2 regions of the Endozoicomonas sp. ALD068 genome follow, and region 1 is predicted to be linked to the other one. Evidence: predicted binding sites of a transcription regulator. Region 1 holds the regulator's gene; the other holds the start of a gene.
What was found. Region 1 encodes LexA, which represses DNA repair genes until DNA is damaged. Its sites were predicted from a motif close to TACTGTNTANNTANACAGTA; they were not measured.
Positions count from the first base shown of each region.

Region 2: a site for LexA is predicted at 1,080-1,099, ahead of ACO6V5_RS01245 (DNA topoisomerase III). Genes of this name have one in related genera too.

Region 1 is NZ_JBLYNU010000004.1:1,912,820-1,916,239, forward strand. Features, by position in the region: gene ACO6V5_RS06800 (DUF6586 family protein) at 1-450, shown strand, start outside; gene ACO6V5_RS06805 (PTS sugar transporter subunit IIB) at 579-884, shown strand; gene ACO6V5_RS06810 (hypothetical protein) at 1,062-1,304, shown strand; gene ACO6V5_RS06815 (SulA-like leucine-rich domain-containing protein) at 1,331-1,819, opposite strand; gene lexA (transcriptional repressor LexA) at 1,946-2,548, opposite strand; gene ACO6V5_RS06825 (serpin family protein) at 2,946-3,420, opposite strand, start outside.
Region 2 is NZ_JBLYNU010000004.1:315,524-318,943, forward strand. Features, by position in the region: gene ACO6V5_RS01240 (hypothetical protein) at 1-1,041, shown strand, start outside; gene ACO6V5_RS01245 (DNA topoisomerase III) at 1,172-3,100, shown strand; gene ACO6V5_RS01250 (hypothetical protein) at 3,300-3,420, shown strand, end outside.

The DNA of each region.
Region 1 (3,420 bases):
GCCCGTTTACAGCTGGATGCCTGGGAAAGAGCAGAAGCTTTTGAGCAGGAGGCTTTTCGAGAGGCATTTCTGATGCATGCCAGTCAAGCCTATTCCTCGATGCTGGCGGAGATATTGTCTCCCTACGGTGAGCAGCTGACCCGGTTGCTGTCTCTGGAAGATGCTTGCAGATTGATGGATGAGCAACCTGCAGAAGTGTCTGAACTCGAGCAGTTAAAGCAGCTGGAGTCATCGGACAGTTGGCTGGCAGATTTACTTAAAGCTTATGACGATATTTTTAATGCTAATGGTAATATACAATCATATTCAAGTAATAGCAGTATGATTATGATTGCTTCGGATACTAGTGAAGTCACCAAAGGTATTAAGACGCCAGAAAGTGCCAAGAGTATTCTTGCCTCCCTCAAGGAGTTGGTAGGGCACTTTAGAAATTTCAATCTTGAATGGTGATTAGATTTTTTAGATCTGATTCATGACTCATAATAGTGTGCCTGGATTGATTCAAACCGTGCATGATTGTGGGAATGTTTAGAACTCTGTTGTTTATGGCTGTTGTTCAATTTGATCAGAGGTATCTTATGACTAAGATCATGCTGTGCTGTTCGGCAGGTATGTCTACCAGCATGTTCGTGGAGAAAATGCGCGAAGCAGCTGAAAGTCGGAGTGAAGAAGTCGAGGTTGAAGCCTTCGGCGCTAGTCATTTCGATGAACAGGTAGCCTGTTTCGATGTTGTTCTGCTGGGTCCTCAGGTTAAATATATGTTGAATGATCTCAAGCTGCGTGCTGCCGAATATGCTGTTCCGGTTGAGGCGATCAGCCCTGTTGATTATGGCACGATGAATGGTGCGAAAGTGTTGGGCTTTGCTCTGTCGCTAACAGCCTGATTAATTCCAGTTTATCGTGTGTATGCTGCAATACGGGGGCAAAAGCTGCAGCTCTTTTAAGGGTTTTTACTTTCCAGTCTGCAATAACACTTTGCATTACTCTCTACTGACCTATTGCATCATAAGTCACAATGCTGCATGATTTCTCCCTCTTATACGCTATTTATGGAACGAAATATGGCTGCATCGTTTTTGGAAATTGTGGAACTTCCAACAGGAGAGATTGTTCTGCGAAGCAGTGACGACGAGGGTGAGCCCCTGCTGACTATGAAATTTTCAGAGGAAGCCAAACAGTATCTTGAAGGGGACCATTTGCAAGTGGCAAAGGTCATGTTTGATGCTGGCATGCGTGAAGTTGCTGAACTCACTCGTCCGCAATCCTCTGAAGAAGAGATTCCTGAGAACAGAGTACTGCACTGACTCCATTTTCATGAAAATGACGGGCATCATGCAACCTGTCTACTGCGAATAGCCAGCCCCTGACACTGTCCATTCCTGGCTGCGCTTTCAAGCTTAGTTAGCCACCCTTTATCCAAATGCCCCAGCCAGCTGATGACAGTGTGGCTGGTTCCGGATGCCAGCGCTTTCCTGGTGAGTTCCAATGTCTGATTAATATTGTTGGAGCTAAAGATTTGCACCTTGTCATGATTTAAGTCGCAATTCTTTAACCAGTGCAGGGTTCTGGTGTCATCTGCCAGAATCAGGGTCAACCAACGTTCACTGTCAGTGGACAGCTGACTGAGCATGGGCGTCAGGAGTTGTTCTGCCTGCCAGGGTTGACCTGAAAGAATGAGTTCATTAATACTGGGCTTCAGAGACTTTTCAGTTTTTCCTGATAAAGTCTTTTCTAGGCGCGAGGGGTTAATGCAGACTGTATTGGTCTGGTAGCTTGGGGCTGAAAAATTGTGCCTTTCACTGCTGGTTCGGTACAGCATAAATTCTTCCTTCTGGCATAGCCCGGACGCTGTTTGTTATTCGCACTTCAGCGTAGTGGGCCTTTAACAACAGCTGCCTGTTGTGAGTAGTGTCTCTGGTAATGGTCAGGCTCATCTTATTCCGTCTCAGGACTGATTTCTGATGACTCCGACGCTTAAACCTTCGATGGCAAAGGCATCCTGAGTGAGATCAACGACTATGGTTTCGAACTCGTCGTTTTCCGGATGCAGCAATACTTTGTTTTTCTGTTTCTCGAATCTTTTCACGGTGACATCATCTTCAATCCGGGCGACGACAACCTGACCGTTTCGAACATCTGTTGTCTTGTGAACGGCCAGCAGGTCACCATCAAGAATCCCGATGTCCTTCATGCTCATTCCTTTTACCCTTAACAGGAAGTCTGCCGATGGGGTGAAGAAAGCGGGATTGAGCATCAGGTGGTCTTCGATATGTTCCTGGGCGAGGATCGGGTTCCCGGCAGCAACTTGTCCGATAATCGGAAGGCCTTCAGGCTGGCTGTCCGGAATACGGATACCGCGGGAGGCGCCGGGGGTAATCTCGATAGCGCCTTTACGGGCCAGTGCCCTGAGATGTTCTTCGGCAGCATTGGGTGAGCGAAAGCCGAAGGTCTTGGCGATTTCGGCTCTGGTGGGTGGGAAACCTGTCTCGTCAATATGAGATTTGATCAGGTCCAGTATCTCGGATTGCCGTTTAGTCAGTTTGATCATGGTCTCTCAATCTGTTTTTTTATACAGTATCTGTGATTATATACAGTATTTTTGTGGTGGCAAGTTATTAAATACCTGGCCAGTTGGTTTCGCATATTCTGGCGAGTGGATTTTTTCATCCTTCAAGGCGCAACGACGGGCGCGTAGCCTTAGCTACGCAACCAGAGTTGGAACGCAGAAGGGTGGAAAAAGCCGCCGTCCAGAATATGCGAAACCAACTGGTTAGGTACTTATGTTCAGGCCAGCAAAAACTGACAAGAGGGTCGTCAATGGTGCAGGTGAGGCATGCTTTGCCACCATAGTGATGAGTTGTTGGCTGAAATTCGCAAGCTGAGTCCCTGAAGCTTTTTTTAATAAAAAATCCGGAGGTGGTTAATCTCCGGATTTGGCATTTTATTTATGATTGTGTAGAAGTTAATTTCTTCCGCAGTGCATCCCAGGCATCATTTGAAACTTCTACTTCAAAGCCATCAAAACCATGCCAAACTTTAACAAAATCTACATGTTTGTAATCAAGCCATTCTAATATTCTTTCTCTGATATCAAGGGCATTATCCTTACTACCAGTATGGATAGCTAATCTGGATTTAACTGCTTTGGCACTTTTGATATTAAAATCCTCTTTCGGATCAAACTTATGGTATATTAGTTTACTCACATCAATAGATTCATCATCTGGTAACATATATTTTATAGAGTTAATAGTTTCTTCAATAATTTTTTCGTCTTTTTTGGGTTCATCTATTTTTCTGTAATTTTTATAATTTTCGATAGGAGTCATTTTGCTATCAGCTGTCAAGTCATTTGGTTTCAAACTTTTATCAGATTTCAAATCATTAGATTTCAAGCTTTCAGCTGAGTCATTCCCGGCC
Region 2 (3,420 bases), 1.6 Mb from region 1:
GTTGATAATTACGAAATTTCAGACGACAAAACGTCAACTTCACTGTACAAAGATTTAAAGCAATTACTGCAAGATAGGCCATGGCTGGGACTTGCTCTTACGGGTCATAGTGATTTGGATACTCAGGCAGAAGCTATTCAGAACGTGTCGTATTATACCGCTTATTACGACGATGAAGCCTTCTTGAAAGAGTATTTGGAGATTATCAGAAGGATAGATCCGGGTGACATAAAAATTGTTACCGACCTTAAATGGTCAATGTTATCAACAGAGTCCTTTAAAGAAATGCTCAGTGAACTGGGTTTTGGCAATGTTCATTACAAATCAAACAGTGCATCAAATAGCTATTGTCAGCGCACAACCTCTGAATATAAAAAAATAACGTATAGCGATTGTGACCCTACTGTCTCTGAATATAGAAAAATAACGTTTATCGATTCTGGTTTTATTGATAACGACAATGCTTACAATGCTCTGGCTTACTTCTCTCAACCATTAACCCTGGTTACAGGAGATATCAACCTGGCCAAAGCCATCACAATGAATAAGATTCCTTTTTACCAATGGCGTCATTTTCAAACTCAGGTGAACGAACATCTTCAATCACTCTGGCAAGGCACAGGCCTTGAGTCATTTTTCGTGAATGACTATCAGCCAGAAATAAAGGCAGCAGCACTGAATCAATTTAACCAGGACTCACCGCTTCGTCGTCAGACAAACAAGCAAATCATTAAGGCAAAAAACGCCATGCCTGATCTGCTGGATGTTGTATGGCTGGTCCACTGCCCCAATGCTGAAGTTTGGCGTCTCGATACACAAGTTAAGAGAAAGTTGGTACAGGGTGAGAACAATGAATTATTTGATGAAATCAAAAACACAGAAAGCAAGGATATTCGTGATATTTTGGCAACCAAGGTACTGATTCAGCACATATTCGATCAGAATACCGGTTATGATAAAGAACAGCTTGACGAATTCTTCAAGTTAATTAATGACTCAAGGCTCAGGGAGTACCTGCTATCATTGCTGAACGTATATTGAACCAACTGGCCAGATACTTGAAAAAGGCTGAAGCCTTGGGCTGTCTGCTTATTCAGGGCTATGATACGGCCAGAAAGAAACTTATTATAGGCAGCTGTACCATTGATCTGATGTAACTTTTGTTGACCTGATGCGTTTAATCATTGCTGAAAAACCCAGTCTGGGCAGAGCCATAGCCGATGTTTTGCCCCGCCCCCATAAACGACAGGATGGCTACATAGAGACCGCATCCGGTGATGTCGTCACCTGGTGTATAGGCCACCTGCTGGAGCAGGTTGAGCCTGAACAGTATGACCCTGCCTTCAAGCAATGGCGTTTTGAACATTTGCCTATTGTTCCCCAGCAGTGGCAACTGCAACCACGAAAAAACACTCGCTCCCAGTTATCGGTGATTCGTAAGCTGTTGAAAACGGCTGATGTCATTGTTCATGCCGGAGACCCGGACAGGGAAGGGCAGTTGCTGGTCGATGAAGTGTTGGATTATCTCAAACTTTCACCAACCCGCAGAAAAAGTGTCCGTCGTCTTTTAGTGAATGACTTGAACGGTCCGGCAGTTAAGAAAGCCTTCGATCGAATGCAGAGCAATTCTGATTTTGTACCTCTTTCTGTTTCCGCTCTGACACGCTCCCGTGCCGACTGGCTCTATGGTATCAATTTAACCCGTGCCTATACCGTTCTTGGCAAAAAGGCAGGTTATGGCGGTTTGCTTTCTGTCGGTCGGGTACAGACTCCGGTTTTGGGTCTGGTGGTGCGAAGGGACGAAGACATTGCCGATTTCCAACCCAAACCTTATTTTGAAGTCTTTGCCCTGCTGGTGACTGACCAGGGCGAGTGTTTCAAGGCCAAATGGCAACCCAGTGAAGCCTGCCAGCCCTGGATGGATGACGAGGGCCGTGTACTTGATCGTCGACTGGCGGAAAATGTTGTCAGCAGGATTCAGGGCAAGGAGGGGACAGTCACTAAGCTGGAGAAGAAACCTGGGAAGGAATCGCCACCGTTACCCTATTCACTTTCCGCTCTTCAGATTGATGCTGCCAAACAGTTAAGGATGAGTGCCAAGGAAGTGCTGGATGTCTGTCAAAAGCTTTATGAGCAGAAACTGGTGACTTATCCCCGATCGGATTGTCGTTATCTGCCTGTGGAGCATTTCAGGGAAGCACCGGAAGTGCTGGGCGCGATACGAAGCAATGATGAAAAACTGGCCAGTGCTGTGGACGGTGCATTACCCGACCGCAAAAGCAAAGCCTGGAATGACAGCAAAGTAAGCGCACACCACGGTATTATCCCGACCACCCGAAGAACTGATCTCTACAAAATGGGTGACCGGGAGCGCAACTTATATGGCCTCATCGCCAGACAGTATGTGGCACAGTTTTATCCGGATCACCGGTTTTTAGCTCGTAAAGTCAGTGTCACCCTGGAAGGCGGGCAATTCACGGCCAGCAGCAGGGAGGTGCAGGAAGAAGGCTGGAAAGCCATTTTTCCCCGCAAGCCGTCCGTCTCTGAGGATAAAGAGGACGGTCAGAGGTTGCCGGAATTGCACAGGGGGCAGGCACTGCTCTGCAAGGATGCGGATTTGGCAGAAAAGCAAACTCAGCCACCCAGACCTTTCACCGACGCCACTCTGCTGTCGGCCATGACCGGTATTGCCCGCTATGTTAAAGATACCGGGATCAGGAAGGTGCTCAAGGAGACCGACGGTCTGGGTACCGAAGCCACCCGGGCAGGCATTATAGAATTATTGTTCAATAGGAAATATCTTACCCGTCAGGGTAAAAACATTCATGCTACAGAGACCGGGAAAGCATTGATAAAAGCTCTGCCCGAGCCTGTCAGTCGTCCTGACATGACCGCCCGCTGGGAAGCCTCACTGAATCAGATTGTAGAGAAAAAAGGCTCTTATCAGACTTTTATGAGTGAGCTGGAACAGCATCTGGTTCAGTTGTTGCGGGAGGCCGGGCACTCTGGAACCATTAATGTACAGGGGTTGCCTCCGGTATCGCCAAACCGCTTCAAGAAGAAAACCCGGCGTAGAAAAAACTCTCCTCGAGCCTCCTGACAAAGATCCCTGAGTGTGAACGAATTCAGCGTTCCGTTTCTGCCTGGTAAGATGTTTGTCCAAGAATTTTCAGTTTCTGGCAAAGGCTGTGTTAGAGTGCCCCAGTGGTTCTTTTGATCCTACACGGGCAGATTCGTTGGGCTGACTCAGCCAACGTTTCTGGGATGGTTGACTATGAATTCGAACAGGATGATCCCCCATGTACAGAGCTTTTCTGGCCATTCTGGTTGGGTTGGGTATGACCGGACTGGCATCCGCATCGGATAATTACTCATACACCTGTGACCGCAGCAATCAGGAACGAAAGATAAGCGTCATCT